Regions from separate parts of the Desulfitobacterium chlororespirans DSM 11544 genome, predicted to be linked through region 1. Evidence: riboswitches for the same ligand, from Rfam matches in the RefSeq annotation. Region 1 holds a riboswitch; the other holds the start of a gene.
What was found. A riboswitch is a leader RNA that binds a small molecule or an ion and turns the genes downstream of it on or off. The one in region 1 is predicted to bind glycine.

Region 1 (4,309 bases):
TATGCTGTTCCCGGGCTTGCAGAGTGAGCACATAGCCTTTCTTGCCGTTTTTATCTTTGGTGGCTCCGACGATTCGCCCGGGCATCCGGCGTACATATTTTTCCCGGCAAGCCAGAAATCCCAGATAGGGGCCGCCGAAGTTCAGGGGATTGCCAAAGGGCTGCCCCTCCCCCACCACGATATCCGCCCCCAGCTCCCCGGGAGATTTAAGCAATCCCAAAGATACCGGATTAACCGCCATCACCAGCAGTCCGCCTTTGGCATGGGCCATTTGGCCAATCTCTTCAGCTTTTTCGATCATACCAAAGAAATTAGGGCTTTGGAGAAGAACCGCCGCCACCTCGTTATTCAATGCTTTTTCTAAAGCCTCAGAGTCTACTGCTCCCTCCTTATAAGGGATCTCCAGGATCTCCACCCCTCGGGGAAGCAGATAGGTCCGGAGGACCTCCCGGTATTCCGGGTGAATCGTTTGGGGCACCAGGACTTTCTTTCTCCGGCTGGCGTCGCAGCTCATTAAAGCTGCTTCGGCAAGGGCCGACGCCCCATCATACATGGAAGCATTGGCCCCGTCCATTCCCGTCAGCTCACAGACAAGAGTCTGGAACTCATAGATGGCCTGCAAGGTCCCTTGGCTGATCTCCGGCTGATAAGGGGTATAGGCCGTATAGAACTCCGAGCGCAGCAAGAGCTGATCCACATAGCTGGGGATAAAGTGCTCATAAGCCCCCGCTCCCAGATAAGAGGTATACTCTTCCACCGTTTTATTCTCTGCAGCCAGCCTGCCCATATATTTTACCAGCTCCAGCTCAGACAGCCCTTCCCGAATCTTCAATTGAGCCTGGCGCCGAACGCTTTCCGGGATATCCGCAAAAAGCTCTTCAAGGGAGCCTACTCCAATCCGGGTGAGGATCTGTTCCTGCTGGTCCACCGTGTTCGGCACGTAATTCATTTATTGGCCCTCCTCCGCTAGAAACGCCTCATATTCTGCGGCTGATAAGAGTTCATCCAATACCTTCAGATCTTCCACTTCCACTTTAATCAGCCATCCCTCACCATAAGGATCATCATTGAGAAGTTCAGGAGAATCCAGAACCTCTTGATTATAATCGATAACCCTGCCGCTAACCGGAGTAATCATATCCGACACGGCCTTGACGGATTCCACGGTTCCAAAGGCCTCCCCGGCCACCACCGTGGTATCATTATCAGGCAGTTCCACAAAGACCACATCTCCTAAGCTGTCCTGAGCATGAGCCGTAATCCCTAAAGTCACGGTATTTCCTTCGACCTTAGCCCACTCATGAGATTTGCTGTACTTTAATTCTACTGGATTCATACTATCATCCTCCTTATTTTGCGGGGAAAAGGAACAGGTCCCTAACCCCATTTAATCGTGTTTTTAACAGCCCCAGTGCTCTGTAACACTTAAAACCTGCCTTGCCCGGTGAGGAAAATTTTCGCACTGCTTTACCCCTGCCGTTTGTAGAACTGTGAAGGAATAATCCGGGCCTTAACGGCTTTCCCACGAATGATCACATCCAAGGTTTCCCCCATTTGTGCATACTCCAGGGGAATCAGGCCAAGGGCAATGTTTTTGTTTAAAGTAGGTGAAAAAGAGCCAGACGTAATAAAGCCGATTTCTTTTCCCTCTTTCTGAAGGGGATAATGGGAGCGGGCTATGCCCCGTTCAATCATTTCCAGGCCTACCAACTTTCTTGGCACACCTTTCTCCTTTTGTGCAGATAGGGCCTCTTTGCCAATAAAACGTTCTTTTTCCAGCTTGACAAAAAACCCTAGCCCGGCCTCCAAAGGTGTGATATCCGGCCCCAGTTCATTGCCGTATAAGGGCAGTCGGGCTTCAAAGCGGAGAGTATCCCGGGCGCCCAGACCAATGGGTTGAACTCCTTCCGACCCTCCAACCTCAAGAATTCTTTCCCACATCCGGGGAGCATGCTCAGGAGGCAGGTAAATTTCAAAGCCGTCTTCCCCGGTATACCCTGTCCTGGAAATCAGGCAAAGGACTCCATCCACTTCCCCATGCTTAAACCAATAGTAGTTGATCTGTGTTAAATCCATACTTGTCAGCTTTTGCAGGATTTTCTCCGCTAAAGGACCTTGCAAAGCCAATTGGGCAAAGTCCCCAGAGCGATTTTCCAAACTTATTTCAAAGCCCTCAGCCTGAGCCTGCATCCAGGCAAAATCCTTATCCGTGTTGGAGGCATTGACCACCAGCAGAAAATGCTCCCGGTTATAGCGATACACCAGTAAATCATCCACTACACCACCGTCAGAGGTGCACATGGGAGAATACTGAATCTGGTTATCCTGAATTCGCGACACATCGTTAGTCAATAGGTACTGCAAAAAAGCAAGGCTATCCTTTCCCTTCAACTCCACCTCACCCATATGAGAGACATCAAAAAGCCCCGCTTTGCTGCGCACGGCCTTGTGCTCCTCAATGACTCCGGCGTATTGAACCGGCATTTCCCAGCCGCCGAAATCAATGAGTTTCGCACCGGCCTGGCGATGCTTCTCATACAGTGGTGTTCTTTTTAGTTCCGTCACTTAGGACACCTCCCTAGAATTGAGTATTAACCAAAACCGGAAAAAACATTATTGAACACGGGGAAAATAAAGAAATGGGTAAAATAAAAAACAGAGAATAGCACGTCGCGCTACCTCTGTCCTTTGACCTGAGAGATTTACCCTTTGCTTGCGGGCTACCCCTTTGGTGTTCTCCACTGAGAAGCTCTCCAGAGTTTCGTCTTCCAGCAGTACTTTTGCCTGAGAGTTTCCCTTTCTGAACAGGCGACATTCAGGAAGTTTCTCCTTCGGCGCTCAGGATGTTGAGTCTCTCCCACTGGAATCATTCGAAGCTTTATGTATTTTTACCTGATCCAAATTGACTGGATTTACCTGCTTTTATTATAGTCAGCAAACTGATTTTCGTCTACACAAATATCCCATTCTACATAAATAATAAAATGTACAAATCCCCCATCATACCTGCCGGTTGGGAATGATTAATTCTTACAGCTTGTGGGCCAGCTCGTTTAATTCAGTGCCGACCTGTTGCAGCTCCTCCACCATCTGCGCAATCTCCTGAGTGGCTTTAGCTTGTTCTTGAGCTATGACATTGTTTTGAAACACCCCATTGGCGATCTCTTCCATAGTATCCTGAAAGGTGCTCAGCAAATCATTGATTTCATTGGCTGAACGATTGCTTTCATCAGCCAGCTTGCGCACTTCTCCCGCCACTACCGAGAATCCTTTTCCTTGTTCTCCCGCACGGGCCGCTTCAATGGCCGCATTAAGCCCTAAAAGATTGGTCTGCTTCGACACCCGGCGAATGAATTCGGTGACACCTTCCGTGGCCTTAACATGCTCTTTGGCATTCTGGGCTACCGTAGCCACAGTCTGACTCACCCCCGCCACCTCTTCCGAAGAAGCCGCCATTTCCTGGATAGCTCCAGCCGCTTGTTCCAGAGCCTCTCCCATCCGCTCCACATGAGCCTTGAGAACCTCTTTCAGTTCTTCATCCCGGAGTAAAAAAGCAATCATCGCCGCGGTGACTTTCGCTACAGGAGCAACACTATTCAAAGGGCCGGCCACACCAAAGGTCCCCAGCTTTTCACCTTCGAGGACAATGGCGATGTTCATGCCTTCCCGTTGTTTTCCCTGCGAACTCATTTCATCTTCTGCAGTGATTTTGATGTCTTGGATAGAGGTCGTCATGATGCGGTGTGCACCCGCATGGGCAACGCCAACCCGCTGTTTAGCCGAATCGGCGATAATGGTCCCCGTAGCGTCACAAACAATGCCATGAAACCCACTTTCGGAATAAATCAAATCCACGATCCGGTTGGCCAGACTCTCTGTAAGCCTCATTTTCTTCACTCCCACCTCTGTAGGTCTTTAATTTGAGCATTTAATTCAAAATCCCAGAAGAAAATCAAGTGCAATTTAGTACCTGATCCTAAAAATTAGACAAATAAATCCACTGGTTTTCATCACTAAATATAATACTAAGTATTCAAACTATTGTCCATGGATTTGACCTTAATAATAAACGTTATCGTTTTAGATACATTAAATAAGACTTGAGCGGATAGTACCGCCCAAGTCTTAAAAATAGAAATAGTAAAGAAATGCTGTTTTTTAGAGATGGCTTACAACGGAAGCACAGCGGGGGCAGAGGGTAGGATGCTCTTGATTCTCCCCAACTCCTGTATCGTAAATCCAGCAGCGCTCGCATTTTTCTCCTGCCGCCGAGTTCACGGCTATGCCGAAACCCGCCAGGTCTTCTGCC
Region 2 (4,309 bases), on a different contig from region 1:
TCGGTTTCCACGGTGAAACCGCTGTGCTGAATATACTCAATACGAAGTCCTAGCTTTTCGAGGGGAGCTTTCATAAAAATCACCTCATCTAATAATGATCGGAAGTTTGTGTTCTCTATAAAAAATTACTATAATATGGATGGATATGCAAGACAATAGAGGGCCTGGTCGATAATTAATTCTCGGCAAAGAAAACGTATCCAAAATAAATGAAGGGGATGCTGGCCATGAAATTTAAATTTACCCACAATAATATCAATGTGCTGGATCTGGAGAAAAGTCTTAAATTTTACGAAGCGGCATTAGGGTTAAAGGAAGTCAGGCGTATAGCTCCGGAGAGCGGGGAATTCATTATTGTTTATCTGGGGGATGGGATAACCGCTCATGCTTTGGAACTTACCTGGTTAAGGGATAGAACAGAACCCTATAATCTGGGCGACAACGAGTTTCATCTGGCCTTAACCGTGGATGATTTCCAGGCAGCTCATGAACATCATCAAAAAATGGGCTGCATCTGTTATGAAAATGAAGCCATGGGGATCTATTTTATCAATGATCCGGATAACTACTGGATAGAAATCCTCCCCAGTTCTATGGGATAGGATAAGGCATATAGAGACACCTCTCCGGAAGGGAGAGGTGTCTCGTAGTTTGGTGCGCCAGCTATGTGTTTTGTCATCTATGGGGAAACTATCATTAAGCTAAGAATATAGTGAGCAAAGGGCATACTGAGCTCCACTGTGAGCTTATTTATTCTGAATGACAGGGATGGGCTCCTCAGAGGCTTCATCCAGACGATCTTCCCATAGATACTTCTTGGTTTCCGAGACAATAACTCCGCTTAGGAGAAGGAGCGCCACAAGATTGGGAATAGCCATCATGGCGTTCATCGCATCCGACAAATCCCAGACGAATTGGAGAGTCACCAAAGAGCCGGTTAACACGGCGAGAACCCAAAGGAGGCGGTAAGGGAGGATGCCCTTTTTGCCAAAGAGGTATTCCACAGCCCTTTCACCATAATAAGACCAGCCCAGGATGGTGGAGAAAACGAAGGTCAAAAGCCCGAAGGTTAAAACGATGGGGCCAACCACCGGAATCTGATTAAAAGCCATTGTGGTCAAATCGCCGCCTTGCAGTCCTTGAGCAGCAGTCGGGTTGCTAAGGACACTGCTGACCACGACCAGACCGGTCATTAAACAGACAACAACGGTATCCCAGAAGGTGCCGGTAGCCGAGACGAGAGCCTGACGGACCGGATTCCTGGTTTGAGCGGCGGCAGCGACGATGGGAGCGGAACCCAAACCGGATTCATTGGAGAAAAGACCCCGGGCAATACCGTAACGGGCGGCCATAATGATACTGGCACCGACGAAGCCGCCGCCGGCGGCAGTTGGAGTGAATGCCGATTCACAGATCAAGACAACGGCAGGCCAGACATATTGAGAATTTATAATCAGGATGATGATACAACCGAGGACATAGGCAATCGCCATAAAGGGGACGAATTTTTCGCAGACCCGGGCGATCCATTTCACTCCACCGATGATCACTATCCCGGTAAGGGCTGCTAAGACAAGACCGGTAAGGAGGGGGCTGATATTGAATTGGGACTTGAGCATACCGGAAATAGAATTAGCCTGAGTCATATTGCCAATGCCAAAGGCGGCAATGGAAGTAAAGATACAGAAGAGTACAGCCAGCCACTTCTGGCCCAGGCCCCTTTCCAAAGCATACATAGGGCCGCCCAGCATGGTGCCGTCAGCGGTTTTGACCCGGTATTTTACGGCCAATAAGGCCTCCCCATATTTGGTGGCAATCCCGAATACCCCGGTGAGCCAGCACCAAAGTACGGCACCAGGCCCCCCTAAAGCCACAGCCGTAGCTACTCCGACGATATTGCCGGTTCCGATGGTAGCGGCCAGGGCGGTGGTCAGAGCTCCGAATTGGCTCACATCGCCGCTGGCATCAGGATCCTTAGTGAGGGATAATTTGATCCCTTTAAAAATGTACCTTTGAATGCCACGAGTACGGAAAGTAAGGAATAAGTGCGTGCCAAAAAGTAAAACAAGAATTGGTGGACCCCAGAGATAGCCGTTCAGCCAGATGATAAAGTCATGTAAGGCTTCCATAGTGTTCTCCTCCTTTAATCTCTCTCTGCGCAGCTCACTGCACATCTTTCTGTATGTTGCAGCCTTCGCAAAAGGAGTGCAGTTTATATATAAAAAGAGTCAATCTTTAGCGATTGACTCTGAATATTCGGACGATGGGTATCAAAGCAAGAGATTGCCCCCCCTAGAGCAGTCCCTGTTCCTTCTCTGTCCTTTTGCCTGAGAGATTTACAACATTATTGTATTGCCCCTTCGGCGCCCTAAGCGAGTCTCTCCAGAGTGCTGTCAATTTACGGTCCCTGACTTATTCCAGTCACCTGAAAGTTTCAACTTCTTCGGCGGGCCATACCCTTCTCCCGTAAATCTCATTCAGCATTCCTATGCAGTTTTGGATAGATTCCCAATTCCTTCAACGGCTTTGCGAATTTATTTATTATTATAAGTATCGCTCCCATTTTATTCAAGAATTATTTTTGGGAATATGCCAACATTTACTTATTATAGAAAATGGTATATAATTAGAATGGTTTAATGATTTCTCCCTTTTTTGAAGTACATAAATTTTTGACAGCGGCTATCTGGCGATAGTCGCTCTATATTTAGCTATTCAGAAAGTGTAAATTTTCTGGGTGCATTCAATGTGTTGATCATTAGAAAAGGAAGGTTCAGGAGAAATGAGTAGAAAGATCAGTATTACAGCTGTGGACCGTGAGCGTCTGCTCAAACTTATCAATAAGGAAAGAGAGTTTGGCAGCGCTAAAAACAAGGATTACTTAAAAGATCTTGAGCATGAGTTAAATGGGGCAGATGTGGTACCTTCAGAAAAAATCCCTGCCAACGCCATCACCATGAATTCCAGGATCTTGCTGCAGGATCTGGAGACAGGGGAAGAAACCGTCTATACGTTAGTGTATCCTGAGGATGCCGATCTTCTGGAAGATAAGATTTCAATTCTTGCCCCCGTGGGGACGGCCATTCTGGGCTATCTGGAAGGAGATATCATCGATTGGAAAGTTCCCGGTGGTGTCGTCCGGTTTAAGGTGGAAAAAATTCTTTATCAGCCGGAGGCTGCGGGAGACTATCATTTATAAGCAGCAATGGGTGAAGGACGAAAATTCGGGTAACACTACTGGAGAGGTCTTTCTTTGCAGTAGGAGATAAGATTCCGTAGGAAAGGTTGGTATTTGTGGATAACGAGAATAAATCCTCTAATTTTTTGCGCAGTATTATCCTTGAGGATTTACGGGAGGGGAAAGTAGAAGAAATCATGACGCGGTTTCCCCCCGAGCCCAATGGTTATCTGCATATTGGGCATGCTAAATCCATCTGTTTGAACTTTGGCCTGGCCGACGAATTCAAAGGAAAAACCAATTTGCGGTTTGATGATACGAACCCGGTCAAGGAAGATACTGAATATGTAGAATCCATTAAAGAAGATGTCAAGTGGCTGGGGTTTACCTGGGACAACCTCTTTTTCGCTTCCGATTATTTTGCGGAGATGCATAAGCGGGCCGTTCTGCTGATCGAAAAGGGCAAAGCTTATGTGTGTGATTTATCCGCTGAGGAGATTAGAAAAAGCCGCGGCACCCTGACTGAGGCCGGTAAGGAAAGCCCCTACCGCAACCGCAGTGTTGAAGAAAACCTGGATCTCTTCGAGAGAATGCGCCAAGGTGAATTTAAGGACGGGGAAAAGGTTCTCCGGGCTAAGATCGATATGGGCTCACCCAACATCAATATGCGGGATCCCGTTCTTTATCGGATTGCCCATGCCACCCACCATAATACAGGGGACACATGGTGCATCTACCCCATGTATGATTATGCCCATCCTTTAGAGGATGCTATCGAAGGCATAACTCACTCTATCTGTACTTTAGAATTTGAAGATCACCGCCCTCTCTATGATTGGGTCGTTCGGGAATGTGAGATGGAACATGTTCCTCATCAATATGAATTTGCCCGCTTGAATATGACCAATACGGTGATGAGCAAACGCAAGCTGAAGCAGCTGGTGGATGAAAAAGTGGTGGACGGTTGGGATGATCCCAGAATGCCCACCATCTCCGGGCTGCGCCGCCGGGGGTATACCCCTGAAGCCATCCGCAATTTTGCCCAAGCTATTGGTGTGGCCAGAGCGGACAGTGTGGTGGATTCCAAAATGCTGGAGCACTTTATTCGGGAAGATCTGAAGCTCAAAGTGT

Region 2: another riboswitch for glycine. It lies ahead of BUA14_RS09345 (alanine/glycine:cation symporter family protein); the one in region 1 lies ahead of gcvT (glycine cleavage system aminomethyltransferase GcvT).

What each region holds. Positions count from the first base shown of each region.
Region 1 covers NZ_FRDN01000011.1:183,707-188,015, reverse strand. Annotated here, with positions in the region: gene gcvPA (aminomethyl-transferring glycine dehydrogenase subunit GcvPA) at 1-949, opposite strand, end outside; gene gcvH (glycine cleavage system protein GcvH) at 950-1,336, opposite strand; gene gcvT (glycine cleavage system aminomethyltransferase GcvT) at 1,468-2,565, opposite strand; glycine riboswitch at 2,678-2,761, opposite strand; glycine riboswitch at 2,763-2,870, opposite strand; gene BUA14_RS28780 (sugar diacid recognition domain-containing protein) at 3,031-3,888, opposite strand; gene ileS (isoleucine--tRNA ligase) at 4,159-4,309, opposite strand, start outside.
Region 2 covers NZ_FRDN01000006.1:227,782-232,090, reverse strand. Annotated here, with positions in the region: gene BUA14_RS09355 (MBL fold metallo-hydrolase) at 1-74, opposite strand, end outside; gene BUA14_RS09350 (VOC family protein) at 219-602, shown strand; gene BUA14_RS09345 (alanine/glycine:cation symporter family protein) at 747-2,129, opposite strand; glycine riboswitch at 2,306-2,396, opposite strand; gene rnk (nucleoside diphosphate kinase regulator) at 2,783-3,199, shown strand; gene BUA14_RS09335 (glutamine--tRNA ligase/YqeY domain fusion protein) at 3,295-4,309, shown strand, end outside.